Linked DNA regions of Celeribacter indicus. Each later gene encodes a partner of the first gene's protein in a complex. Links are inferred from orthologs where the notes say so. Each region holds a gene or a part of one and is shown in the gene's direction. Other genes may lie near its edges. The genes, in order: P73_RS08830 and pnp.

What was found.
Region 2: the proteins of P73_RS08830 (region 1) and pnp are in contact, whole or in part, in a cryo-EM structure (PDB 9QH0), measured with the Escherichia coli proteins. The link is inferred for Celeribacter indicus from one-to-one orthologs.

Annotation. Positions count from the first base shown.
Region 1 is NZ_CP004393.1:1,750,736-1,762,819, forward strand. The notes cover bases 1-3,576. They hold P73_RS08830 (Rne/Rng family ribonuclease), read left to right. Parts: upstream 1-373; coding sequence 374-3,376; downstream 3,377-3,576. Other genes in these bases: P73_RS08835 (cytochrome c biogenesis CcdA family protein), read left to right, coding at 3,534-3,576. In the rest of the region: more of P73_RS08835, read left to right, coding at 3,577-4,286; P73_RS08840 (hypothetical protein), read left to right, coding at 4,350-5,573; P73_RS08845 (cytochrome P450), read left to right, coding at 5,597-6,946; P73_RS08850 (cysteine synthase A), read left to right, coding at 7,147-8,163; P73_RS08855 (DUF3772 domain-containing protein), read left to right, coding at 8,160-10,622; P73_RS08860 (alanyl-tRNA editing protein), read left to right, coding at 10,619-11,335; P73_RS08870 (hypothetical protein), read left to right, coding at 11,600-11,878. UniProt on the Escherichia coli protein: Endoribonuclease that plays a central role in RNA processing and decay. Required for the maturation of 5S and 16S rRNAs and the majority of tRNAs. Also involved in the degradation of most mRNAs.
Region 2 is NZ_CP004393.1:427,237-442,769, reverse strand. What follows is about bases 7,624-10,521. They hold pnp (polyribonucleotide nucleotidyltransferase), read left to right. Parts: upstream 7,624-7,955; coding sequence 7,956-10,088; downstream 10,089-10,521. Other genes in these bases: P73_RS02165 (glycosyltransferase family 92 protein), read right to left, coding at 10,167-10,521; putP (sodium/proline symporter PutP), read left to right, coding at 7,624-7,689. Outside these bases: P73_RS02220 (amidoligase family protein), read left to right, coding at 1-394; P73_RS02215 (gamma-glutamyl-gamma-aminobutyrate hydrolase family protein), read left to right, coding at 459-1,112; P73_RS02210 (DUF1643 domain-containing protein), read left to right, coding at 1,152-1,658; P73_RS24230 (calcium-binding protein), read right to left, coding at 1,661-3,034; P73_RS02200 (DUF5665 domain-containing protein), read left to right, coding at 3,254-3,550; rpsO (30S ribosomal protein S15), read left to right, coding at 3,691-3,960; P73_RS02190 (Crp/Fnr family transcriptional regulator), read right to left, coding at 4,039-4,770; P73_RS02185 (hypothetical protein), read left to right, coding at 4,862-5,239; P73_RS02180 (SGNH/GDSL hydrolase family protein), read right to left, coding at 5,218-5,943; more of putP, read left to right, coding at 6,229-7,623; more of P73_RS02165, read right to left, coding at 10,522-11,060; P73_RS02160 (RluA family pseudouridine synthase), read right to left, coding at 11,148-11,795; P73_RS02155 (GAF domain-containing protein), read right to left, coding at 11,788-12,267; P73_RS02150 (STAS domain-containing protein), read left to right, coding at 12,360-12,704; P73_RS02145 (ATP-binding protein), read left to right, coding at 12,694-13,158; heat shock protein HspQ, read right to left, coding at 13,176-13,502; and 3 more genes. UniProt on the Escherichia coli protein: Involved in mRNA degradation. Catalyzes the phosphorolysis of single-stranded polyribonucleotides processively in the 3'- to 5'-direction. Also involved, along with RNase II, in tRNA processing.

The DNA of each region.
Region 1 (12,084 bases):
TCGGGAGCCGCCCAAGCGGTGCACGGCAAAGGTTCGCAAGCGAACCGCGATGCGTCCGGGACCGGCCTCTCCGCGAGAGCAGACCGAAATGCGCCGCGCGGCATGACAAAACCGCACGGCTGTGAAACGCCCCGGCGTCCCGCAGAGGACAGGGGAATTGAACGGGCGCAGAGGAAGGGGCAATGTCCCCGACCGCGATGCGCCGGAGAAGAAACGCGATGCAACGCGCTGAGGCAAGAGTTGGGCATGGACGGGGCGGTTGCGCCCCCGTGCCCTTGGCCGCGCGAGCGCTCGCCCCAGAACATCACCCGTCGACCCGCGTCGCCGCCCCGAGGGGAGGCGCGCCCGTTTCGGGTGACGAAAGACACATACAATGGCAAAGAAAATGCTCATCGATGCCACCCACGCGGAGGAAACCCGCGTCGTGGTGGTCGACGGAAACAAGGTCGAGGAGTTCGATTTTGAATCCGAGAACAAGCGCCAGCTCGCTGGCAACATCTATCTCGCGAAGGTAACGCGCGTCGAACCGTCGCTTCAGGCGGCCTTCGTCGACTACGGCGGCAACCGCCACGGTTTCCTCGCCTTCTCCGAGATCCACCCGGATTACTACCAGATCCCGGTCGCCGACCGCGAGGCGCTGCTGGCCGAGGAAATGGAATATGCCAGGGCGCAGGAGGAAGAGGAGGAGAAGCCGAAACGCTCCCGCCGCTCCCGCTCGCGCACCCGTCCGAAATCGAAGGCCGAGGAGGTGAAATCCGGTGATGCGGTCGAGACGCGGGAGATCGACGCGCTCGAGGTGATCGAGCCCGAGGCCTCCGAGGCCGATGCGCTGATCGAGGAAGGCACCGAGGTCGAGGAGGGCACGTCGCCCGCCTTCACCGTCGCGGAGACCCCCGTCGAGGAACCCGAGGACGACGATGCCGAGGCCGACGACGCCGGGGAGGACGAGGACGAGGAGGACACCGCCGGCCGCGCCAGCGACCGCGACGAGAGCATCGAGAACGTCGCCGACGACGACACGGAGGAGGATATCCGCCGGGTCCGCAAGCCGCGCCCGCGCCGGTACAAGATCCAGGAAGTCGTGAAGGTGCGCCAGATCATGCTGGTGCAGGTCGTGAAGGAGGAGCGCGGCAACAAGGGCGCCGCGCTGACCACCTATCTTTCGCTGGCCGGCCGCTATTGCGTGCTGATGCCGAACACCGCCCGTGGCGGCGGCATCTCCCGCAAGATCACGAATGCCGCGGACCGCAAGAAGCTCAAGGAGATCGCGGGTGAGCTCGAGGTGCCGTCGGGCGCCGGGCTCATCATCCGCACGGCCGGTTCGCAGCGGACGAAGACGGAGATCAAGCGCGATTACGACTATCTCAAGCGGATGTGGGAACAGATCCGCGAGCTGACGCTCAAATCCGTCGCGCCGGCGAAGATCTACGAGGAAGGCGATCTCATCAAGCGGTCGATCCGCGATCTCTACAACAAGGACATCGACGAGGTCTTCGTGGAGGGCGAGGCGGGCTATCGCGAGGCCAAGGACTTCATGAAGATGATCATGCCGTCCCATGCCAAGAACGTGAAGCCCTATACCGATCCGCTTCCGCTCTTCGCGCGCTACCAGGTGGAAAGCTACCTTGCCGGGATGTTCAACCCGACCGTGCAGCTCAAGTCCGGCGGCTATATCGTGATCGACGTGACCGAGGCGCTCGTCGCCGTGGACGTGAACTCCGGCCGGGCGACGAAGGAAGGCTCGATCGAGGAGACCGCTCTCAAGACCAACCTCGAGGCCGCCGAGGAGGTCGCCCGCCAGGCGCGGCTGCGCGACCTCGCCGGGCTCATCGTGATCGACTTCATCGACATGGAGGAGCGCAAGAACAACAACGCGGTGGAGAAGCGGCTCAAGGACAAGCTGAAGACCGACCGCGCGCGCATCCAGGTCGGCCGCATCTCCGGCTTCGGCCTTCTGGAGATGAGCCGCCAGCGGCTGCGCCCCGGCATGCTCGAGGCGACGACGCAGCCCTGTCCGCATTGCCATGGCACGGGTCTCATCCGCTCCGACGACAACATGGCGCTGTCGATCCTGCGCCAGCTCGAGGAGGAAGGCACCCGCAAACGCTCGCGCGAAGTGCTTCTGAAGGCGCCGGTCGCGATCGTGAACTACCTCGTCAACATGAAACGCGAGAACATCGCCCAGATCGAGGCGCGCTATGGCATGGCCGTGCGGATCGAGGCCGATCCCTTCCTGATCTCGCCCGATTTCTCGCTCGAACGGTTCAAGACCGCGACCCGCGTCGTGCCAGAGGCCGCGCCGGTCGTCTCCGCCTCCGCCGATCTGATGGCGGATTACGAGGAGGAACTCGAGGCCGAGGCCGAACTCGAGGAGGATCAGGTCGAGGAAAGCGCTGTCGCCTCCGAGGAGGTCAACGGCGAGGACGACCAGAAGCCGAAGAAACGCCGCCGTCGCCGCCGCCGCCGCGGCAAGTCGCGCGACCAGATCGACGGGGCGGAGACGCAGGGCGCCGAGGACGAGGCCGGCACCGAGGCGGAGGAGCAGCCGGAGGACGAGCGTCCCGCCGCCGAACCGGCCGTTGCCGAGGAGGCCGCCGCCGCGGATGCGACCGCGCAGGCGCCTGCGCCCGAGGCGACCGGGGCAGAGGCCGCGGAAAAGCCGAAGCGGACCCGCACGCGCAGCCGCAGGAAGACCGCCGAGGCAGAGAGCCCGGAGGCCGAAGCGGCAGAGGCCGGTGCCGGGACGCCCGCGGAGGCCCCCGCGGCCGAGGCGGCGCCGAAGCCGAAGCGCAGCCGCGCGAAGAAGGCCGAGGTGGCGACCGAGGAGGGCGAAACCGCCGAGGCCAAGCCGAAACGCGTCACGCGCACCCGCAAGACGAAGGCCGCGGAGCCTGCGACGGGCGAGGAGGCGGGCGAGGCGCCGGCCGAGAAGCCGAAGCGCGTCACCCGCAAGCGCAAGACGAAGGCCGAGCGGGAGGCCGAGGCCGCCGCGCTCGCCGCCGAGGCCGAAGCTGCCGCCGGCACGCCGGAGACCGCAGTCGGGGCCGCGGCGGATGCCGCCGCACCGCTCGGTGCGCCCGAAGCCGGGATCAGCGCCGGCAGCGAGGATGTGCCCCATGCCGGGACCGGCGCAGAGGCCGCCGCGGAGGATGGCGCCGAGGCGCTGCCCGCCGCCGGGGAGGCACCGCAGGAGGTGCCTGCCGCGCAGGCCGGCGAAGCGTCGGAACCGGCGCAGGAGCGTTCCGCGGAGGAACCGGCCGGGGAGGCTGCGGAGACCGCTGCGAAGGAGCCCGAGATGGCCGAGGCCGAGGGCGCCGGGGACGAGGCGGAGGACGGCAAGCCGAAGCGCCGCGGCTGGTGGAACGTCGCGCGCTGAGCCGCGGCTTGCGCAAGTGAACAAAGGAACGGCCGGAGCGATCCGGCCGTTTTCTTGTGCCGGGCCGGGGCGGGCGGCGACGGGCGCAACAGGAAAGTGAGCGGCTGCGACACATGCGGCGCTTTCCCGCCGCCGCCGCCTGTGGCATCACCGTCGCATGTTCGGAATCGACCTCTTCGACGCGACCCTCCTGCCGGCGATGCTCGTGGCGCTCGCCGCGGGCACGGTGTCGTTTCTCAGCCCCTGCGTGCTGCCCATCGTGCCGCCCTATCTCGCCTATATGTCGGGCATCTCCATGGGGGAACTCACCGACGGCGGGCGCGGGTCGCGCAAGGCGGTGCTGCCGGCGCTGCTCTTCGTGCTCGGCCTGTCGACGGTCTTCCTCTTCATGGGCTTCACCGCCTCCGCCTTCGGCATGTTCTTCCTGAAGAACCAGGTGCTTTTCGCGCGGATCTCGGGTGTCGTCATCATCCTGCTCGGGCTCCATTTCCTGTCGGTCTTCCGCATTCCGATCCTCGACCGCGAGGCGCGGATCGACGCGGGCGACCAGGGCGGCTCGGCCTTCGGCGCCTATGTGCTGGGGCTCGCCTTCGCCTTCGGCTGGACGCCCTGCATCGGGCCGCAGCTCGGCGCGATCCTGTCCATGGCGGCCTCCGAGGGCTCCGTCTCGCGCGGGACGACGCTGCTGGCGATCTATGCGATCGGGCTGGGGCTGCCGTTCCTGCTGTCGGCCATCTTCATCACCCGCGCGGTCGGCGTAATGAACCGGCTGAAGCGCCACATGGGCCTGATCGAGAAGATCATGGGCGGGCTGTTGCTGTTCGTCGGGCTGCTGATGGTGACCGGCGCCTTCTCGCGCCTGTCCTACTGGCTGCTCGAGACCTTTCCGGGACTTGCCAGCCTCGGTTGAATTAAGCCTTAATTTCACCATGGTGCCGCGCTAAGCTGCCCCGAAAGACGACAGGGGATCCTCATGGACGGGCAGGACGCAGCTCGGGTCAGGCGACGGCGGGTGTTCTACATTCCCGGATACGATCCGGTGCCGCCGCGCCGTTATCGCGAACTCTATCGCAAGGAAGGGGCGGAACAGGCGCGGATCTCCGGCTATTCGCTCGCCATCGCGCCCAGACAGGGCGGCAATTTCGGCTGGACGGTCGAGGCGGAGATCGACGGCGCGACGACCCGGACGGAGATCGACGTGCTGGTCTGGTCCGACATCGTGCGGGACAGCATGGAGGGCGGCGTCCTGCGCAGCTATCTGGTCCTGATCCGCACCGCCTGGATCTATCTCTCCACCGGCGTGCTGTTCCGGCTGATGCGGCTGAGGCGCGGGCCGGTGCTCGCGGCGCTCTACCCGGTCGGAATGCTGCTCGGCCAGTTGCTCGTGGCGCTGGGGGCCGGGGCGCTGCTCTATGCGCTGCTGCTGCAACTTGCGGGCGGGACGGCTGCGCGGCTGGCCTGGCTGGTGCCGGCGGTGGCGGTGACGCTTCTGCTCCTGCACGGGTTCAGGAAGCTCGACGGCAGGTTCTTTGCCTATTACCTGATGCACGACTACGGTTTCTCGGCCCGCTGGTGCGGCGCCGATCCGCCGCCGCTCGTGCCGCGCATGGCGGCCTTCCGCGCGGAGATTTCCGCCGCGCTGAAGGAGGACTGGGACGAGGTTCTGGTCATCGGCCACAGTTCGGGCGCGCATCTCGGCATCCAGATCCTCGCGGAGATCGTGCGGCGGGAAGAGGTGCGGCCGGAGGGGCCGGAGCTGTCCTTCCTCACGCTCGGGCAGGTCGTGCCGATGGTTTCCTTCCTGCCGGAGGCGAAGACGCTGCGCCGCGACCTCGCGCAGCTTTCGGCGGCGCGCGACCTGTTCTGGCTCGACGTGACCGCGCCGGGGGATCCGTGCTGCTTCGCGCTCTGCGATCCGGCTAAGGTGACGGGCGTCGCCCCCGACGACCAGGTCTGGCCGCTGGTGATTTCCGCGGCCTTCCGCCAGACGCTGAGCCCGGAGAAACAGGCGCAGCTCCGGCGGCGCTTCTTCCGCCTGCATTTCCAGTATCTCTGTGCCTTCGACCGGCCGGGAGAGTACGATTATTTCCGCATCACCGCGGGCGGTCAGAGCCTGCGCGCCCGTTACGGCACCCACGAGCCGAGCCCCGGCCGGATCGACATTCCGGCCAGCGGATATACGAGCGTGGCGCAATGACGGAGGCGGGACCGGATGCGGGCATGCCGCCCCGGCCGGCGTCGCGGCCGGAGAAGACGAGCCTGCGCACCTATCTGAAGCTGTTCCGGCGCGATATCCTCTCGGCCCAGCCGGACAAGCTCTACGGCGCGTGGATGGCGGAATACCGCACGCCCTTCTTCCGTTCCTATCTCGTCAACCAGCCGGCGCTCGTGAAGACGGTGCTGAACGAACGGCCGATGGATTTTCCCAAATCCGCGCGTATCGCGGAGGGGCTGCGGCCGCTTCTGGGGGAGAGCGTGTTCCTGACCAATGGCGAGACCTGGCTCCGGCAGAGGCGGATCATCGACCCGGCCTTCGAGGGCGGGCGGCTGAAGGACACCTTTCCCGCGATGCTCGCGGCGGGGCGTGAGATGGTCGCGCGGCTCGGAGCGGAGGAGGGGGATTTCGACGTCGAGCCGCATGCCTCCCATGGGGCGGCGGACGTGATCTTCCGCACGCTGTTCTCGATCCCGATCACCCATCACACGGCGCGCGCCGTCTTCGACGAGTTCCAGAGCTACCAGCGCGCCCAGCCGATCCTCAACCTCGCGGCCTTCGTGCCGCTGCCGAAATGGGTGCCGCGGTTCCATCGGCGGGCGGCGCGGAGGGGGGCGCGGGCGATCCGGCGGCTGATCACCGGTCTCACGGCGGAGCGCATGGCCGCGATCCGGGCGGGAACGGCGCCGGACGATCTCGCGACCAAGATCATGACGACGACCGATCCGGTGACCGGCGCGCGGTTCAGCACGGAGGAAATGGTCGACCAGGTGGCGATCTTCTTCCTCGCGGGGCACGAGACCTCGGCTACCGCGCTCGGCTGGGCGCTCTGGCTGCTCGCCGCCTATCCCGAGGTGCAGGAGCGCGTTGCCGCGGAGGCCGCGACGCTGCCCGAGGTGCCGGAATTTTCCGACCTGTCGAAGCTGCGTTTCACCAAGGACGTGTTCCGCGAGACGCTGCGGCTCTATCCGCCGGTCCCGATGATGGTGCGCGAGGCGGCCTGTCCGGTGCGGTTTCGCGCCCGCGACGTGCCGAAAGGGGCGCAGATCGTGCTGTCGCCCTGGCATCTCGGACGGCACCGGCATCTGTGGGAGCGGCCGGACGCCTTCGACCCGGACCGTTTCGCGACGGCGAACGGGCGGCAATGTCTGCGCGATGCGTTCATCCCCTTTTCCGCCGGGCCGCGGGTCTGCACCGGAGCGGGATTCGCGATGGTCGAGGGGCCGCTCTTCCTCGCCCTCATCCTGCGCGCCTTCCGCATCGAGACGGTGGAGGGGCGGCGGCCGGTGCCCGTCGCCCATCTCACCGTGCGCTCGCGGGACGGGATCTGGCTGCGCCTTGCGCCGCGCGGCTGAGGGGTGGCGGGCGGAAAGACGCGGGCGGGCGCGCCGGGGGAGGAGACGGACGGACGTTCCGGTTTTGCGCAAACTTCGCGAATGCGGTCCCTGTCTGGTCCGGCACATCTTGAGTTGCGCAAACCGGCGTCCTACACATTCCGGGACCGCGAGATAAAAGGACCGACAGAATGCCCGCGCCTTCGCCCATCAGGAAAGACATGATCGACAGCATCGGCAACACGCCCCTCATCCGGCTCAAGGGGCCGTCGGAGGCGACGGGCTGCGAGATCCTCGGGAAGGCCGAATTCATGAATCCCGGCCAGTCCGTGAAGGACCGCGCGGCGCTCTACATCATCCGCGACGCGATGGAGAAGGGGCTTCTGCGCGAGGGCGGCACGATCGTCGAGGGCACGGCCGGGAACACCGGCATCGGGCTCGCCCTCGTGGGCGCCGCGCTCGGCTTCCGCACGGTGATCGTCATTCCCGAGACCCAGTCGCAGGAAAAGAAGGACATGATCCGGCTCGCCGGTGCCGAGCTCGTGCAGGTGCCTGCGGCGCCCTACAGGAATCCGAACAACTACGTGCGCTATTCCGGGCGGCTTGCGGAGGCGCTCGCGCGGATCGAGCCGCGCGGCGCGATCTGGGCCAACCAGTTCGACAACGTGGCGAACCGCCAGGCCCATATCGAGACGACCGGCCCGGAGATCTGGGACCAGACCGACGGCAAGGTGGACGGGTTCATCTGCGCGGTCGGGTCCGGCGGGACGCTCGCGGGGGTGGGCATGGCGCTTCAGCCCAGGGGGGTGAAGATCGGCATCGCCGATCCGATGGGCGCCGCGCTCTACAGCTATTACACCACGGGCGAGCTCAAGTCCGAGGGGGATTCGATCACCGAGGGGATCGGACAGGGGCGGATCACCGCCAATCTCGAGGGCTTCACCCCCGATTTCGCCTGCCAGATCCCGGACGAGGAGGCGCTTCCCGTCGTCTTCGACCTGCTCGCCGACGAGGGGCTGTGCCTTGGCGGGTCGACCGGCATCAATGTCGCCGGCGCGATGCGCATGGCGCGGGAGATGGGGCCGGGGCACACCATCGTCACGGTGTTGTGCGATTACGGCACGCGCTATCAGTCGAAACTGTTCAACCCCGAGTTCCTGAAGGAAAAGGGCCTGCCCGTGCCGGACTGGCTGGACCGTGGACCGCGGCCGCTGCCTGACGTATACGAAGAGGCATGATCCGACACCTTCTGGCCCGTCTTGTCCTGATCCTTTGCCTCTGCCTGCCGCTTTCGCTGAGCGCGCAGGGCGAGGGGGGGCCGGATTATGCGGGCTGGGAGAGCTTTGCCGAGGCGGCCGAGGACCGGATCGACGACCGGAACACGGAGAATGCCGATCTCGAGGCGATCCGCGCGGAACTGGTCGAATGGCGGCTGTCCTTCGAACAGGCGCAGACCGCGAATGCCTCGCGCATCCAGACGCTCGAGGCGCAGATGGAGGCGCTCGGCCCCGCCCCCGAGGATGGGACGGTCGAGCCGCGCGACGTCGCGGAGCGTCGGAGCGCGCTCCGCCGGCAGATCGAATCCGCCAGGGCCCCGGTGCGCAGCGCCGAGGAGGCCTATACCCGCGCGGACGGGCTGATCGGGGAAATCGACGGCACGCTGCTCGACCGGCAGGCCGACGCGCTGACCGAACTCGGGCCGAGCCCGCTCAACCCGACGCTCTGGCCGGAGGCGGCACGGGCGCTGGCCGACAGCGCGGTGGCGGCCTGGACCACGATCTCCGACAATCTCGCCTCGCCCGAGAATCGCGCGACGCTGCGGGCCAATGCGGTGACGATCCTGATCTATCTCGTGGTGGCGCTGGTGCTGGTGGCGCGCGGCCCGCGCTGGTCGGACCGGATGACGGAATGGGTGCGCCGCCGCGTCTCCGGCGAGGCGGGCAAGGGTGTGACCGGGTTTCTCGCCTCCCTGGGCGAGATCGTCGTGCCGCTCGCCGGTCTGGTGGCGCTGCTGCTCGCGGCGCGGGTCTCCGGCCTGCTGGGCGACCGCGCCCTCGTCGCCGTCGCCGCGATCCCGCAGATCGGGCTGATCTATCTGTTCTGGCGCTGGATCGCGGGGCGGCTGTTCTATCCGACCGGGGCGGGAGAGCCGATCCTCGACCTCGGCTCGGTGCGGCGGCGCGAGGCGACGATGATGGGGGCGCTCGCCGGGACGATGTCGGTGTTCGACGGCAGGCTGAGCGCGCTGGCGGAGATCGACGGCTATTCCACCGCGACCGTCGCCGTGCTGAGCTTTCCGCTCGTCGCCATCGCCGCCGGGGCCCTGTTCCGCCTCGCCCGCATCCTCGCCCCCGCGACGCCGCCGGCGGACGGGGCGATCCAGGGCGAGATGGCCGAGGATCACAACTTTGCCTATCTCGTCCTGAGGACGATCACCCGCATCGTGCTCGTCGCCTCCGTCGTCGCGGTGGTTCTCGCGGCGGCGGGCTACATGACCGCGGCGAAGGCCATCGTCTTCCCGCTGCTGCGCTCGCTCGGGCTGCTCGGCTTCGTGGCGGTCCTGTCGCGGCTGGGCTACGATCTCTATGCGCTGGTGACGCGCCGGCCGGACGGGGCGCGGGACGCGCTCGTGCCGGTGCTGCTGTCCTTCTGCATCGTGACCGCCTCCATCCCCTTCTTCCTGCTGATCTGGGGCGTGCGCGAGGACCAGCTCTTCGAGCTCTGGGCGACGCTGCGCGCCGGCGTGACGCTGGGCGGGGTGAAGATCTCCCCCAGCAACTTCTTCACCTTCGTCCTCGTCTTCGCCATCGGCCTCGGCATCACGCGGCTGTTCAAGACCGGACTGCGCAGCACGGTCCTGCCGAAGACGAAGATCGACAAGGGCGGCCAGAATGCCATCGTCGCCGGGGCGGGGTATGTCGGGATCTTCCTTGCCGCCATCGTCGCCATCGTGGCCGCCGGCATCGATCTTTCCGCGCTTGCCATCGTCGCCGGCGCGCTTTCCGTCGGGATCGGCTTCGGCCTCCAGAACATCGTGCAGAACTTCGTCTCCGGCATCATCCTGCTGATCGAGCGCCCGATCTCGGAGGGCGACTGGATCGACGTCGGCAACGGCCAGATGGGTTTCGTGCGCGACATATCGGTGCGCTCCACGCGGGTCGAGACCTTCGACAAGACCGACCTGATCGTGCCGAATGCCGACCTCATCTCCAACCAGGTGACGAATTACACGCGCGGCAACCTGATCGGCCGGGTGATCGTGCCGGTCGGCGTGGCCTATGGCACCGACACGCGCAAGGTCGAGCGCATCCTGCGCGAGATCGCCGAGGACCAGCCCATGGTGTCGATGAACCCGGCGCCGCAGGTCCTGTTCATGAGTTTCGGGGCCGATGCGCTGGAATTCGAGATCCGGGCGATCCTGCGCGACGTGACCTTCGTTCTCGCGGTGAAGAACGACATCAACCATGCCATCGCGCAGCGCTTTGCCGAGGAGGGGATCGAGATCCCCTTCGCGCAGCGCGACATCTGGCTGCGCAACCCGGAGGCGCTGGGCGGCCGCGGTACGGAGCCCGTGCCGGAGGTGCCCGCGGTGCCGCCCTCGCAGGCCGCGACCGTGTCGCAGAGCGACCGCCTCGGCGCGATCGGGCCGGAGGACATGCCCGACGGGGGCGCAGGCGACGAGGGGGAGACGACATGACCGAACCGCTGTTCCACGCCGATGCCTATCTCCAGGAGGCCGGGGGCGAGGTGCGCCGGCTGACGCCCGAGGGCGGCATCGTGCTCGACCGCAGCCTGTTCTATCCGACCGGCGGCGGCCAGCCCGGCGACAGCGGCTGGCTCGACTGGGCCGGCGGCAGCCTCGCCGTCGCGACGACGGTGAAGGGGGAGGGCGGGGAGATCGTGCTCCTGCCTGCCGTTCCCGCCGCCCTGCCGCCTGTGGGGACGCGGGTGCGCCAGCGTCTCGACTGGCTCCGCCGCCATCGCCACATGCGGGTGCACACCGCGCTGCACCTGCTCTGCGCGGTGATCCCGCTGCCGGTGACGGGTGGGGCGATCGGCGCGGAGAAGGGGCGGCTGGATTTCCGCATGCCCGAACCGCCCGCGGATCCCGCCGCGATCGAGGCGGCGCTGGGCGCGCTGATCGAGCGGGATCTCGTCGTGCGCGAGGACTGGATCGACGAGGCGGGCCTCGACGCCAATCCCGCGCTGGTGCGGACGCTCTCGGTCGGTCCGCCGCGGGGGCAGGGGAAGATCCGCCTCGTGCGGATCGGCGAGGGGGCGGATCAGGTCGACCTGCAACCCTGCGGCGGCACCCATGTCGCGCGCCTCTCGGAGATCGGCCGCCTGCGCCTTGGCCGGATCGAGAACAAGGGCCGCGACACCCGCCGCGTCACGATCTATCTGGACTGAGGTGCCTGTCCCGGAACATCCTGATTTCAGGTGATTTTCCATGGCCGGAGCGGGGTTCGCCAAAAAACATTCGCTTTCGGCCACTCCGGGGCTTGCATCCCCCGCGCGATCTCCTCTATAGACGCCGGCGGAGAGGTGGCCGAGTGGTCGAAGGCGCACGCCTGGAAAGTGTGTAGGCGGGGAACCGTCTCGAGGGTTCGAATCCCTTCCTCTCCGCCATTTCAGACCGCATCTGGGCACGCCAATCGCCGCCGATTGCCGCACTTGGCCGCCCGCAAGCGTCCTCAGCAGTTCCGTTTTCGATCCCATGATGCGAATTGCGTCATCCGCCACCTCGACACGCTGCGCCAGAGCGCGGAGGTGATCCCGCCGATAGCCGCCCTCACGGTCCCGGATACGATCGCGTGCGATCTGCGAGAATTGCCGGATCATCGCCGGGCTGACAGCGCTGTGGCCGGGGCTGTCGAGCAGCGCTTGCGCCCGGTCGGCGTCCGCCCGCGCCTGATCGCGGATGACCTTGAGGCCGGCGATGCGCTCGGTTAGCGCCGGGTCGTCCAGATCGGCCACCCCCGCCTCGATAGCGTCATAGAGGCGCTTAAGGCGTAATTCCGATTCGGCGGCACGCCGCTGTAATTCGGCGATGTGCTGGCGGCGGCGCTCGGCCTGATCCGAGCGGCGGCCGAGCACGCTGCCAAGCAGTTTCTCGAGCCGATCGGGATCGAGCAGACGATCCTCGATATGGCTGACAA
Region 2 (15,533 bases), 1.3 Mb from region 1 along the record:
GCGCGCCTTCCCCACGCTCGGCGATTTCATGCGGACCTATCTCGACACGACGCCGAGCCGCAATCGCGGACTCGATCTGCTGCCGCTTCTGCGCGCCCATGACGAGGCCGCCTTCACCCGGCTCGCCCCCGGCATGCGTTCGGTCTCCGCGCGGCCGGCCTTCCACTTCCGCCTGCCCGACTGCCGCATCGACGAACCTGGCTGGAGTCTCGCCCAGGAATGGCGGCGCTGGATCTTCGTCGAGCGTGTCGCCGCGGATCCCGCGCGCCTTGCCGCGCTCGAAGCGGACTGGTGCGACTACAGCCGGACGCTCTTCGCCACGCGCAGCGACTGGATCGACCGCTCCCGCGCCCATGTCGCCGATCTCGCGCAGGAGGTCCTGGGCCGTGTCTAGCCATCGCAGACCGCTCATCGGCGTCACCACTTCCCGCCGCTCCGGCTGGCGCATCTTTCCCCTCATGGCGTTCAACATCTGGCTTGCCGGGGGAAAGGCGATCCGCTTCGGCACGGGTTACGGCAATCCGGTCAGCGAGGTGGACGGCATCGTCATCGGCGGCGGCGACGACATCTCGCCGGATCTCTACGCGGGGGAGATCATCGCCTCCGCCCGCCTTGATCCCAACCGCGATGCACTGGAGAAGGGACTCGTGCTGGAGGCACTCGACCGCGAGATGCCCGTCCTCGGTGTCTGTCGCGGGTCCCAGATGATCAACGTCGCCTTGGGCGGCACCCTAGATCAGGATGCCTATGGCACCTACGCCACGTCGCAACATGTCCGCACCATCCTGCCAAGGAAGGCGGTCTGCCCGGTGGCGGGCAGCCGGCTCGAGGAGATCGCCGGAGCGGGCGAGATGGTGGTCAACGCACTCCATTCCCAGGCGGTCGCACGGCTCGCCGCCGACCTGCGCGTCTGCGCCCGTGATCCGGGCGGCATGATCCAGGCCATCGAGCGGACCCGCGATCCCTTCGCCCTCGGCGTCCAGTGGCATCCGGAGCACCTGTTCTATGCCCACCGCCAGCGGGCGCTGTTCCGCGCCATCGTCACCGCGGCCCGCGCCTATCGCAGCCGCCGCGCGCAGATCGCCGCGGTGGATGCGGAACATTCTGCCTGAGACTTGTCAAACCCGGACCGGCAGGCCATTGAGAGGGCCATGATCACGCGCACCCATACCAAGGGCGATGCCCCTTCCACCGCCGTCTATTCCGATTGCGAACGCTACCGCTATTCCCTTTTGCGGACATGGGACCCGGAGGGCCGGAAGGCGCTCTTCGTCATGCTGAACCCCTCAACCGCGACCGAAATCCAGAACGATCCCACCGTCGAACGCTGCGAACGGCGGGCGCGGGCGCTGGGGTTCGGGGCCTTCTGCGTCACGAATATCTTCGCCTGGCGCGACACCGATCCGAAGAAGATGCGCGCGGCCGCGGATCCCGTCGGACCGGAAAACGACGCCGCCATCGCGGAATACGCGCATTGGGCCGATCAGGTGATCTGCGCCTGGGGAACGCATGGCGCCCATCTCGCACGCGGCAAGGCGGTGGAGGATCTGCTGCGCCGGACGGGGCGGAAGCTCTATCACCTCGGCCTCTCGAAAGGCGGACATCCGAAACATCCGCTCTACATCGCCTACACCCAGCAGCCAGAGCTCTGGCTCTGAGTTCAGCCGAGCGGGACCGGCCCCACCTCTACCACGATATCGTCGGCGGTGACGTTCGGTGCGCCCCGCAGCACCGCGACGAGTTGCCCGTTCACGACAACCCCGCTCGCCGTGCCATCCTCGCTCTGCACGACCTCGACCGTCGGCGCGGGCTGGCCTTCCTCTTCCGGCGCCAAAGTGATCCGCAGGAGGTCTTCTCCACGGGTGAAATCCGTGATCTCCGCATGCCCCGCCGCGTTCCCCGGCTCGAGGCCCAGCCTGAACAGGTCCGCCCCCGCGCCGCCGGATGCCGTGTCCGAAATGTCCATCAGGATCGTGTCCGCCGCCGCACCGCCATGGAGCGCATCCGCGCCTCCGCCGCCGGAAAGGATATAGTGCGATCCCGTATCGTCGCCCGCATGGATGACGTCGTCGCCCGCACCACCCGACAGGATCGCCGTGCCGTCACCGCCACGGATCATGTCATTGCCATCTCCCCCCTCGACGATCGCCGCCGCGTCACCCGTGACGATCGTATCGTCACCGGCACCCCCGATGACGATGTTGAGCGTGCCCTCCGTCCGGATCGCCGGCGCGCCGCTCTCATCCCCCGTCAGCGTGGCATCGAGCCCGCCCTCCATCGGATCATCGGGCAGGATCAGCGTTTCCCCTCCGTCGCCCAGTTCGAAGAGCCGCGCTTCTCCCGTCGCCGCGCGCAGAGACATATCCATATCCGTCTGCGGGGGCAGGACGATATCCTCCTCTCCGCCCGGAACGGGATCGTCCGGCACATCTGGATCGTTGACCTGCAACACCTCCTCGCCGTCGCTGCCTGCCGGGCCGGGCAGATCCGGCAGGTCGGGATCGTTCGGCGCGAGGGCGCCGAAATCCCCGAGTTCCGCAAGGCTGTAAAGACGCAGCTCCCCGGTCTCCGGATCCGTGATCTCGACGGAGATGTCGCCGAAGGGCAGGTCGGACATGCCGATAAAGGTCACCGTCGTCTCGTCCTCCTCGGTCGCGTAGGACAGGCTCACCCCGATCTCCGCTCCGTCGGCGTCATGGGCAGCCTCGACGATGAATTCCCCCTCGCCGCCGTCACCGATCCGCAGGGTCACATGATCCTCGCCCGGCCGGAAATCATGAAGCACGGTTTCGCCGGAGCCCTCCGCCACCTCGTGCTCGACCTCTTCCGCGATCCCGTCGCTTTCCACCTCCGGCACCGCCGCACTGTCCATCGCCTCGACATCGACGGCATCGTCCTCCGCGGAAAGATCGCCCGTCGGGGCGAGCAGGTCGATCGTCACCGAACCCTCCGCGCCCGTCTCTTCCGCTCCGGCCTCCTCCGCGCCGGGTTCCGCATCGGACTCCGTCTCTTCGGAGACTGTCAGATCGCTCACGGCCATCGCCGCAGGGAACAGTCCTATCAACGCCAATGCCCAAAGCATCGCGACACCTCACAGATCCACACTCCTCCTGAAAAATACGCGATCCGGCCTGATCTCAAAGGAAATAATCCCGAAAACTCAATCTAAATCCCTGTTTGAAAAGGTTAATTTCCCTCGTCGTCCGCAATGCGCTACAGAGAAGGGATCACAGGAGCAGGAGGAATCCCGGCGATGTCCGAAGACGGCGATGATTTGAAAAGCAATATCAAGGACCTGCGCGACGAGATCGCGCGGCTTAACAACCATCGCTTCATCCGAATCCACAATTCGACCCTCCGGCTCGTGTGGTTCCAGTTCCTCCGCGGCCTCGCCTTCGGCTTCGGGTCGGTCGTGGGGGCCTCGATCGTGGTCTCCATCGTGGCCTTCATTCTCAACCAGATCGACTTCGTCCCCATCGTCGGCGACTGGGCGAAACAGATCGCCGCGGAAATCCTATCGAACACCACACGGGTCGAAACCGGCGAGTGAGGGAGAAATTCCTTTCCTTTCCTGAAGAATCCGCCTATATGCGCGCATCTTCGGTCGAGCTGCCGAAGAGATTTCTCCAAGGGCCCTGCTGGACGACATCCCGGCTTGCGCCATAACCCTGTTTTCGAAAGGAGACCCCGATGTCGATCACGCCTGAAGAAAAGACCCGCCTGATCAAGGAATACGGCGCCAAGGACGGTGACACCGGTTCCCCCGAAGTCCAGGTCGCGATCCTGTCCTCGCGCATCGCCACGCTCACCGAGCACTTCAAGACGCACAAGAAGGACAACCACGGTCGCCGCGGTCTTCTGAAGCTCGTCGCCCAGCGCCGCAAGCTTCTCGACTACGTCAAGGCCCGCGACGAAGCGCGCTACCAGTCCCTGATCGAGCGTCTCGGCCTGCGCCGCTGAGCCGGCCGGATACCGAAAAGATTCCAAAAACCCTCCGGCCTGCCGGAGGGTTTTTTTGCGTTCAGGCCCCTCTGACGGTCAGATCAGCGGCCGCGGCTGAAATCCCTCCTCGGCCAGAAGCGCGATGTCCCTGAGCGCATCGAGATCCCCGATCTCCAGTTCCCCGTCCACCCAGGTCGCCAGCCCCTCGCCATGCAGGGCGCGCAGCGTCTTGTTCGTGTGCACGAGCGACAGGCCGAGCGAATCCGCGAGATCCTGCTGCCGGAACGGAAGGGGCACGCGCTCGCCGTCATCGAGGCCGAGCGCCGAGAGACGTTCGAACAGCTTCACCAGCGCCCAGGCGACCCGCTCCCGACCAGACCGCTGTCCCAGCGTGGTCAGGGCCTCTCCGAGAAAGCTCTCCTCCACCGCCGACATCCAGACGAGATCATAGGCGCGGTCCGGGTGCCGCTCGAACAGCGTCCACAGGTCACGGCGCTGGAAGGCGCAGAGGCGCATGTCCGTCTTCGCGTCCACGGAGTTCTGCGCCTCCCCCATCACGCTCGCCTGCAACCCGATGAAATCTCCTGGCAGGATGAAACCGATCACCTGCCGCCGCCCGTCCTCCAGCGTCTTGTACCTCATGCCCATGCCGCTCAGGACGGTATAGAGATGCGGCGCGTCCGATCCTTCGGTCACGAGCGTCGTACCCGCCTCGACCGCCAGTTCTCCCTTCTTGAATCCATTCATGAAATCCACTTCCGTTCCGGTCAGGGGAACGAAGGCGTTCTTGCTCTTCAGCGGACAGTTTTCGCACCTGTCGACGATCACGTTTCTTTCTCCGTCTATGTCACAGTTTAATGCGCAGAGGGTGCGTTTGGTTCAGCTTGCGGCAGCTTTTTTCGAACAGGATTCGCCCGCCATGCGCCGCCCGCCGCCTCGCCCTGCCGATCCGGTCTTCGTGATCCTCGCGCTCAACAGGGATTTTGCAGAACAGCTCCGGGACGCGCTCGCGCAGGCCCTGCCGGGGGCGGAACTTCTTATCGCCCGCTCGCCGGGAGACGCGATCGTCCTGCTCGGCGCCAACGACCGCATCACCGCGGTCTTTCTCGCCATGCGCCAGGACGAAATTTCGCTCGGATCCCTCGGCCGGCGGCTGACGCAGCGTGGCATCCGCACGATCTTCATCTCCGATGGCAACACGCCGGGAGAAAGCGGGGTGTCCGAAACACTCCGGTGGCCGCTCGATCCCGAACAGATCGAAACCCTGCGCGCGCCTCAGCGGCCCCGTTCGACCTGAAGGATGATCTCCGACACCTTCCGGCCGATCACATCGGATCCCTTCTTCGACGGGTGGATCATGTCGATGCCGTGATAGGAGCGGTCCCCGTCCGGCACGAGACCGGCGAGCGACAGGAAATACACGCCGGGATCCTGCGACGCCAACCGCGCGATCCGCGCCTCGAACCTGTCCCCGATCTCCCGGCAGCCGTCGATGACCGAGGGCACACCCGGACTGCGCAGGTAACCGAGATAGATCACCCGCGCCCCGGTCCGGCGGATCGCCGCGACGAGATCGGGGATAGCGCCCTGCCGCCCTTCCGCCCCGATCATCCGCGCCATCCGGCGATCGCAGGCCTTGCAGCCGCAGCCCAGCCAGAGGTCGTTGCCGCCGCCGTTGACGATCACCCAGTCCCAGGCCCCCGCCTTGAACTGCCGGGCGATCTTCAGCCCCATCGCGCCGGAAATCGGCAGACCGTAGAGGATGCGTGCACCGCCCACGGCCCGGTTGACAACGGGCTCCCCGAGCCGCCGCGCAACGACATCCGCGATGGAATTCCGGCTGACGAGATGCCAGGCCATCATCGAGTCCCCGATCGCCAGGATCCGCGGCGCGCCGGCAGGCCGGGCGGGGTCGCCCTCCTCGGCCAGTGCGGCGAAACCTGCCGCGAAGATGCCGACGCCAAGCGCCAGGAGAAGGGACAGAAAGCGGGTGCGCAGCATGGGCCATAGCCTCTCTTTTGTGTCGTCCAGAACGGGATTCGGTGGCCCACCCCTGCCGATATCCAAGTCTTCGCATACCGCACAGTTGGTTGAAAACGTCTAAATGCGCGGAATTCCGCGAGTAGCTGGAATTCCCAATATTCCCGGTTCGTTCTCGCCAAAATCCTGTTTGGCGTCCCGAATCTGGACCGCGACACATTATTTTGCGCAGGGGACCGTCTTTTTCTTGCCTTGCAAGCCGTCTTCTGCATGGTCCCCGCCCAAACCAACAAGGGGAGACATGTCATGGAAACCGGAGTCTGGATCAGCCTGATCCTCTATTTCGCGCTGATGCTCGGCATCGGCTTTTACGCCTGGCGCAAGTCCACGGACACCGCCGAGGGCTACGTGCTCGGCGGGCGCAATCTGCATCCCGCTGTCGCGGCCCTTTCGGCCGGGGCCTCCGACATGAGCGGCTGGCTGCTCCTGGGCCTGCCCGGCGCGCTCTACGCTTCCGGGCTGATCGAGGCCTGGATCGGCATCGGCCTGTTTGTCGGCGCCTTCATCAACTGGATCGTCGTGGCGCCGCGCCTGCGCGAACAGACCAAGCGCTACGACAACAGCCTGACGATCCCGGAATTTCTCGCGAACCGCTTTCCCTCCGCCGCGCTTACGCTGCGCGTCGTCTCCGCGGTGATCATCGTCGTCTTCTTTGCGGTTTATACCGCCTCGGGCCTCGTCGGCGGCGGCAAGCTCTTTGCCTCGGCCTTCGACGGCGGCTACATGACCGGCGTGCTGCTCACCCTCGGCGTCGTCCTCGTCTACACCGTCTTCGGCGGCTTCCTCGCGGTGTCGCTCACCGACTTCGTGCAGGGCTGCATCATGATGCTCGCCCTCATCATCATGCCCATCGTCATCCTCACCACCGGCCAGGGCGCCGGCGTGGACGCGGCGGCCGAACGCCTCGCGACGGAGGTCGACCCGAACTTCCTGTCGATGACCCACGGGCTGACGCTGCTGGGCTTCCTCTCGACATTCGCATGGGGTCTGGGCTATTTCGGCCAGCCGCATATCATCGTGCGCTTCATGGCCGTGCGCTCGCTGAAGGACGTACCGGTGGCGCGCAACATCGCGATGCTCTGGATGGCGATTTCCCTCGCGGGCGCGGTCGGCGTCGGCATCTTCGGCCGCACCTACATGGAGCGCAATGGGCTCATGCTCGAAGATCCCGAAACCATCTTCATCGTGCTCTCCGAACTGCTGTTCCACCCGCTCGTGACCGGCTTCCTCTTCGCCGCGCTTCTGGCCGCCATCATGTCCACGGTCTCCTCGCAACTCCTCGTCTCCTCCTCGTCGCTCACCGAAGATTTCTACAAGGTGTTCCTGAACCGGAACGCGACCGAGCACGAACTGGTGACCGTGGGGCGCATCTCCGTGGCCCTCGTCGGCGTCGTGGCGATCCTCATCGCCTCCAACCAGGACTCGAGCGTGCTCGACCTCGTCTCCAACGCCTGGGCCGGGTTCGGCGCGGCCTTCGGGCCGCTCATCATCCTGTCGCTGACGTGGAAACGCATGACCGGCGCGGGCGCCGTCGCAGGCCTCGTCGTCGGCGCGGGTACGGTGGGGATCTGGATCGCCGCCGGCCTCTCCGGGGTGCTCTACGAGATCATTCCGGGTTTCCTCGCCTCCGCCGCCGCCATCGTGATCGTCAGCCTGCTGACGAAGGACCGCGGCGAATTCCGCGCGCTCGAGACGTCTGCGGAGTGATCCTCACGATCAGGTGACGCAATGTGCGGGCGGGCCTCCGGGTCCGCCCTTTTCCTTTGCCCGGCGGATCGCCACCTCGACACCATGCGCGGCCCAATGATGGCTTTGCAAAACAGCCATTTTCCTGTATGGCCCTGCGCATCTGAGACGTAACGCAGAAGACCCCGGCGTTGTGAAATAGGATATGGGGTCGGCGGCAATGGGGCCGCCACGCAAAACGGGAGACGCGGGAGGGCCCGCGAGTGCTCCCAAACAGGATACACTTGATGTTCAACGAAGTGAAAAAATCTATCCAGTGGGGCGAGGAAACGCTCACGCTGGAAACCGGCAAGATTGCCCGCCAGGCCGACGGCACCGTCGTCGCGACCCTCGGGGAAACCTCGGTGATGGCCAACGTCACCTTCGCCAAGCAACAGAAAGAGGGCCAGGACTTCTTCCCCCTCACTGTGCATTACCAGGAAAAATACTACGCCGCCGGCAAGATCCCTGGCGGCTTCTTCAAGCGCGAGGCCCGTCCGACGGAAAAGGAGACGCTCACCGCGCGCCTGATCGACCGTCCGATCCGCCCGCTCTTCGCGCCGGGATTCAAGAACGAAGTGCTCGTGATGTGCACGGTTCTCTCCCATGACCTCGTCAACGATCCCGACGTCGTCGCGATGATCGCCGCCTCCGCGGCCCTGACCCTCTCCGGCGCGCCCTTCATGGGTCCGATCGCCGGCTGCCGCGTCGGCTTCGAGGATGGCGAATACATCCTGAACCCGACCGTCGACGACATGCAGGATCTGCGCAACAACCCCGACCAGCGCCTCGACCTTGTCGTCGCGGGCACCAAGGACGCGGTGATGATGGTGGAATCGGAAGCCTACGAGCTGACCGAGGACGAGATGCTCGGCGCCGTCACCTTCGCGCATGAACAGATCCAGCCGGTCATCGACTGCATCATCGACCTCGCCGAAGAGGCCGCGAAGGAACCCTTCGACTTCACCCCGCCGGATTACTCCGACCTCTACGAGACGGTGCGGAAGGCCGGCGAGGAGAAGATGAAGGCCGCCTACGCGATCCTCGACAAGCAGGAGCGCGTGGCCGCCGTCGCCAATGTGAAGGAAGAGATCAAGGCCGGCCTCACCGAGGACCAGCTCGAGAACACGAATCTCGGCTCCGCGTTCAAGAAGCTCGAATCGACCGTTCTGCGCTCCTCCGTCGTGAAGGACGGCAAGCGCATCGACGGCCGCGCCCTCGATCAGGTCCGCCCGATCGTCTGCGAAACCGGCATCCTGCCGCGCACCCACGGCTCTGCCCTGTTCACCCGCGGCGAGACCCAGGGCCTCGTGGTGACGACGCTCGGCACCGGCGACGACGAGCAGATCATCGACGCGCTGCACGGCAACTTCCGCTCGAACTTCCTGCTGCACTACAACTTCCCGCCGTATTCCGTCGGCGAAGTGGGCCGCGTCGGCTCTCCGGGCCGTCGTGAAATCGGTCACGGCAAACTGGCATGGCGCGCGCTTCAGGCCGTCCTGCCCGCCGCCACCGACTTCCCCTACACGATCCGGGTAGTCTCCGAGATCACCGAATCGAACGGCTCCTCCTCGATGGCCTCCGTCTGCGGCGGTTCGCTGTCGATGATGGACGCGGGCGTGCCGCTCAAGGCCGCCGTCGCGGGCGTCGCCATGGGCCTCGTGCTCGAGGATGACGGCTCCTTCGCGATCCTCACCGACATTCTCGGCGACGAGGATCACCTCGGCGATATGGACTTCAAGGTCGCTGGCACCGAGAATGGCATCACCTCGCTCCAGATGGACATCAAGGTGCAAGGCATCACGCCCGAGATCATGAAGCAGGCCCTCGCCCAGGCGAAGGCAGGCCGCATGCACATCCTCGGCGAGATGAACAAGGCGCTGTCGGGCGCGGGCGAATTCTCCGTCCACGCACCGCGTATCGAGACGATGACCATCCCCACCGACAAGATCCGCGAAGTGATCGGCTCGGGCGGCAAGGTCATCCGCGAGATCGTGGAAACCTCCGGCGCCAAGGTCGACATCAACGACGACGGCGTGATCAAGATCGCCTCCCCGAACGGCGACGCCATCCAGAAGGCCTACGACATGATCTATTCGATCGTCGCGGAGCCGGAAGAGGGCAAGGTCTACAAGGGCAAGGTCGTGAAGCTCGTCGATTTCGGTGCCTTCGTGAACTTCTTCGGCAAGCGGGACGGCCTCGTGCACGTCAGCCAGATCGAGAACCGCCGCCTGAACCACCCGTCGGATGTTCTGAAGGAAGGTCAGGAAGTCTTCGTGAAGCTCCTCGGCTTCGACGACCGTGGCAAGGTGCGCCTCGGCATGAAGATGGTCGATCAGACCACCGGCGAAGAAGTCAGGAAAGAGGAAGAGGCCGAGTAACCGGCGTCCCTCCCGGAAAGGAAAAGCCCCGCCTCCGGCGGGGCTTTTTGTTTGAGTATTTGAAGCACAAAGGAGGGATCAGCGCGCCGCGAACCACCGTTTCGCCGCCAGATCCTCGATGCTCTCCGCCTCGATCTGATCGACCTTGCGCATCACACGGCGCATGTGGTCGGCCTCGTTCTGGGTCATGTTGGAGCCCCGCGCGATCTTCTCCTGAAGCTCGGCATTCGAGCGGGTGTAATAGTGGTTGAGCTGGATATGGTCGGCGGAGTAGAAGCCCGGCGCCTTCCGTCCGGAGGCGGAAGCGCGCTCGCCCCTGTCGTTGACGCTGTCCGTCGATCCCTCCGTCTCGATCGAATGCACCCTGAGCGCGGTGACCCGGCTGGGGTCCACGATCATCTTGAAATTGCACATGCCTTTCAGCGGGCTCATCGGGTCCGGATGGCGGCGGGTGTAGTTCGGCACGACCCCGCCTTCCGGCGGGGTTTCGAACCCGTTGCGCCCGAACATGTGCCAGGGCAGCGATACATTCGCCTCCCCTTCGAGATGCGCAAGGCAGGAGATCAAATCGTCATGGGATTTCGGGACGAGGAATTCGTCAACGTCAATGAAGGACATCCATCGAAACCCGCTGCCGAAATTGCGCACGGCATGGGCATAGGCCAGCACCTGATTGTGGATCTCCGCCCCGGTGATGCCGTCGCGCAGCTTCTGGTCCCAGGGCATTACCGTGACGTTCTGCACGCCCACGGCGGCGACGAGCTGCACCAGCGTGCCGTCGGTCGAGCCGTTGTCGTAGACGTGGAAATGCCGCACCCCCGCCGCGAGGTGGAAGCGGGCCCATTCGCCGATATGGCGCTCCTCGTTGCGCAGGATGACAACGAGCGCCAGCCCCTCCCGACCCACGAACGGCCGGGGCGGATCGAGGGCGATACGGGAAATGGATCTGGTGCGGCGCAGGAACGACAGCATGGAAATCTCCTTTTCGCAGGGCAGCCTAGGCAAAAGCGGCGGGCGCGAACAGGGCGATCTTCGCCTCCGGACGCCGGGAGAGGGTGCTCAGAACGGACAGGGCGCGGTGAAGGAGAGGCCCGCACCACCGTCGGGATGGCGGAACCGCAGTTGCTCCGCATGCAGCATCAGCCGCGGCGCCTCCCGCGCGGGACCCTCGGCATAGAACGGATCGCCCATGATCGGATGGCCGAGCGCGAGCATGTGCACGCGCAGCTGATGCGACCGGCCCGTCTTCGGCATCAGCCGCACCCGCGTCTGCCCCTCCGCATGCCGCACCACCCGCCACTCCGTCACCGCGGGCCGGCCGTTCTCGTGATCCACCTTCTGTTTCGGCCGGTTCGGCCAGTCGACGATGAGCGGGAGATCGACGGTCCCCGTCTTCGGCGCGAGTTCGCCGTGGAGCCAGGCGACATAGGTCTTCTTCGTCTGGCGCTTCTCGAACTGGAGCCCCAGATGGCGCTGCGCATGCGGCGTCAGCGCAAAGACCATCACCCCCGAGGTGTCGCGGTCGAGCCGGTGGACGAGCAGCGCTTCCGGAAACACCGCCCGGATGCGCGACATGAGGCAGTCGGACAGATGCTCTCCCTTGCCCGGCACGGACAGAAGGCCAGAGGGCTTGTCGACCACGAGGATCTCGTGATCGGCATGGAGGATGCTCAGGGGCTCCTGCGGCGGGGCGTAATCGTCACTCATGCCCGCGCGGATAGCATGGCGCGGCGGTGCTGGCAAAGACCCGGTCGAGAATGTCCTGCAACGCGGTCGCATCCTCCGCGGTGAAGGCCGCGGCCCGGTCGCTGTCGATATCGAAGACGCCGATCAGATCGCCCTGCGCATTGCGCACCGGAAGCACCAGCTCCGACCGGGTCGAGGAGGAACAGGCGATATGCCCCGCGAAACGCTCCACATCTTCGACGATCTGTGCCTCGCCACTCCGCGCGCAGGCACCGCAGACGCCCCTGTCGAAGGGGATGACGAGGCATCCGTGACCGCCCTGATAGGGCCCGATCTTGAGGACGCCCTCGGAGACGACACGGTAGAAGCCGGTCCAGTCGAACCGATCGTCGCTGTGGTGGACCTCGCAGACGAGCGTCGCCATCAGCGCGACCGTGTCCTCCTCTCCGGCACAGAGGCTCCCGATCCGGGCCGACAGGGCACTGTAATCCATCCACTCCTCCTTCGTTTTTCCGGGATGTGCAAACCCATTGGTAAGAAATGCTGGCTAGAGTCCAGCCCATGCAGGGAACAAAGGGGCCACCGATGAAACTCAACCACCGGGATCTTGTGAATGTGCGCGTCGTGCGCGTCGACGAAAGCCGGATCGACGCGGCCTGTGCGATCCGGTTCAAGGACGAGATGCGCGCGCTGAGCGAGGACGGACCCGCGCGGATCGTCCTCGACCTCGGGCAGGTCGAATTCCTCGACAGCTCCGGCCTCGGCGCGGTCGTCGCCGCGCTGAAGGCCGTGCGCCAGGGCCAGCGCCTCGAGCTCGCCGACCTTCATCCGACGGTTCAGCGCGTCTTTCACCTGACGCGCATGGACAGCGTGTTCACGATCCACGACTCGGTTGCCGACGCGCTGGAGCGTGGCAGAGATGCGTGCTGAGGGCACAGCGGAGACGTCCCCCGACACCAGGGTAAGGATCATTCTTCCCGCCAACACCCTCACCGTGCGCCGCACGCTTCGCAGCATCCGTGCCGGACTGGAACCGCTCGGCATCGCCCGCGACGAAATCGCGAGCGTCGAGATCGTTCTGGCCGAACTGCTCAACAATATCGTCGAACATGCCTACGCCGGAATCGCAGGCGGCATGATCGACCTCCGCCTGTTACGGAACGCCGATGGCCTCTGCTGCACGATCCTCGACACGGGCAGGAGCATGCCGGGGGACGAGCCGCCGCCGGGTCGTCAGGCCGAGCCGGGGTGCGCGACCCCGGATCTCGCCGAAGGCGGCTTCGGCTGGTTTCTCATCCGCGCGCTGACCTGCGATCTCGAATACGTCCGGCACGGCCACTGCAACCGCACGAGCTTCCGCATGCCCGTCTCGCCCCGCCCCTGATCCGGGTCCGGCGCAGGTCAGTTCAACTGAAAATCGAGCGGATAGGCCCCGTCCTCGAACGGGCCGAAAAGTTCGGGCAGGTCGGGATGGTCCACCGGCTCCCCCGAATAATCCGCCATCAGGTTCTGCTCCGACACATAGGCCACATAGAAGCTCTGCTCGTTCTCCGCGAGCAGGTGATAGAAGGGCTGGTCCTTGCGCGGGCGCTGGTCCTCGGGAATCGCCTCGTACCATTCCTGCGTGTTGGAGAATTTCGCGTCGACATCAAAGACGACACCGCGGAAACGGTGCCGCCGGTGGCACACCACCTGTCCGAGATGATACTTGGCACGTGTCGACATCATGGCGTTGCAACCCCCATGAACGGTTAGTAGACCGTTGGAACCTCACCTGTCCACAAGGGACGGGCCCTAAATAGGGAAACAGACTGTGAACCTCGTCCTGACAGTGCTCGAAATCGTCTCGCCGGTCTTCCTGCTGGCGCTGATCGGCTTCGTATGGGTCCGCTCGGGCCATGAATACCGCCTCGAGTTCGTGACCAAGCTCACGATGACCCTTTCCGTGCCCGCGCTGATCTTCACCTCGCTTGTGACGGCCGATATCGACCCCGCGGCTCTCACCGCCCTGTCCCTCGCCGCGGCGGTGGCCTACGGCGGCGTCACCGTCGCCGCCTGGCTCTTCATCCGTGTGATGCGCCTCGACATGCGGACCTTCCTCGCGCCGCTGATCTTCGGCAACACCGGCAATCTCGGCCTGCCGCTCGCCCTCTTCGCCTTCGGCGAAACGGGGCTGAGCTATGCCGTCGTGGTCTTCGCCGTCATGGCACTGTGGTCCTTTACCTTCGGTGTCTATGTCACCGCCGGCGGCGGCTCGATCGGCAAGGCGTTCCGCGAACCGCTCGTCTGGGCAACCGCCCTCGGCGCGATCTTCCTGTGGCAGGGCTGGACCCTTCCCCGCTTCGCGATGAACACACTCTCGCTTCTCGGCCAGGTGGCGATCCCGCTCATGCTCATCACCCTCGGCGTCGCAGTCGCACGGCTGCATCCGAAGGGGCTGAGCCGCGCCGCGCTGATCGCACTCGGCAAGGCGGTGCTCTGCGCAGGCATCGCCGCGCTCGCCGGTCTCGCCTTCGGGCTCGAGGCCGTGCCCTTCGCCGTGCTCGTGGTGCAGCTCGCCACGCCGATCGCCGTCACCTCCTACATGCTGGCCGAGAAATACGGCGCCGATTCCGACACGGTCGCGGCCCTCGTCGTCGCCTCCACCCTGCTGTCGATCGTGGTCCTGCCCGTACTCCTCGCCCTGCTGATCTGAGCCCGCCGGAGCGCCAAACAGCACATACACCCTCACAGGAAAGACATTTCACACGGCGCATGAATTCGCTATTCTGCCGCAAAACCAAGAAAGCGAGAGGCAGAGATGAGCAGACGTCTTCGCGCCGTGGCCCTTCTTCTACTGGTGTCGGCCTGCGGCAGCGGCAATTTTTCCGCGCCGCGCGATCTCGACAACGCCTGTTCCATCGTGGCGGAACGTCCGGCCTATCTGCGCGCGATGCAGAACACCCAGCGCAAATGGGGCATCCCGGTAAACGTGCAAATGGCGACGTTCTATCAAGAAAGCAAATTCATCGGAGACGCCCGCACCCCCTACCGTTTCGTGCTGGGGGTGATCCCGATGGGCCGCCAGAGTTCCGCCTTCGGCTATGCCCAGGCGCTCGACGCCACCTGGGAGGAATATCGCAAGGAACAGAACCGCCGCGGTGCAAAACGCGACCGGATCCGGGACGCGACCGATTTCATGGGATGGTACATGAACAAGAGCTACGAAACGCTCGGCATCCCGAAGAACGACGCCCGCAGCCAGTATCTCGCCTATCACGAGGGCCGCAACGGCTATGCCCGCGGCAGCCACAACTCGAAGGCCTGGCTCCTGCGCGTCTCGGCCGATGTCGCAAAACGTTCGGCCGTCTACCGCGAACAGCTCATCGCCTGCCGCAAGCTCTGAGATCAGTCGAGCGGCGTGCCGCGCCGGCGCGCCTCCGAGCGGATGTTGAAGACACCGTCGGACACTGACCCGCCAAGGGACATCCGCTGAAGCTGCACCTCCGTCGTCGCGCCGCTCTCGTCATGCACGATCCAGGCCTTGAGCACCGGCGTGTTGCTGAAGATGAGGTCGATATATCCGTATTCCGGATGGTCGGGATCCTGCGCGCGCACGATCGTATCGCCATTGCGCTCCGTATGGGACACGACCATCTTCGCACGCGTCAGGTCGATGTTGCGGGCGAGGATGACGTTGAGCGGCGTCTGCGACATCGGAAAGCGCTGCGGCGGCTCGTTCGAGCCGGGATCGAACACCGCGACCTGCCCGCCCATGCC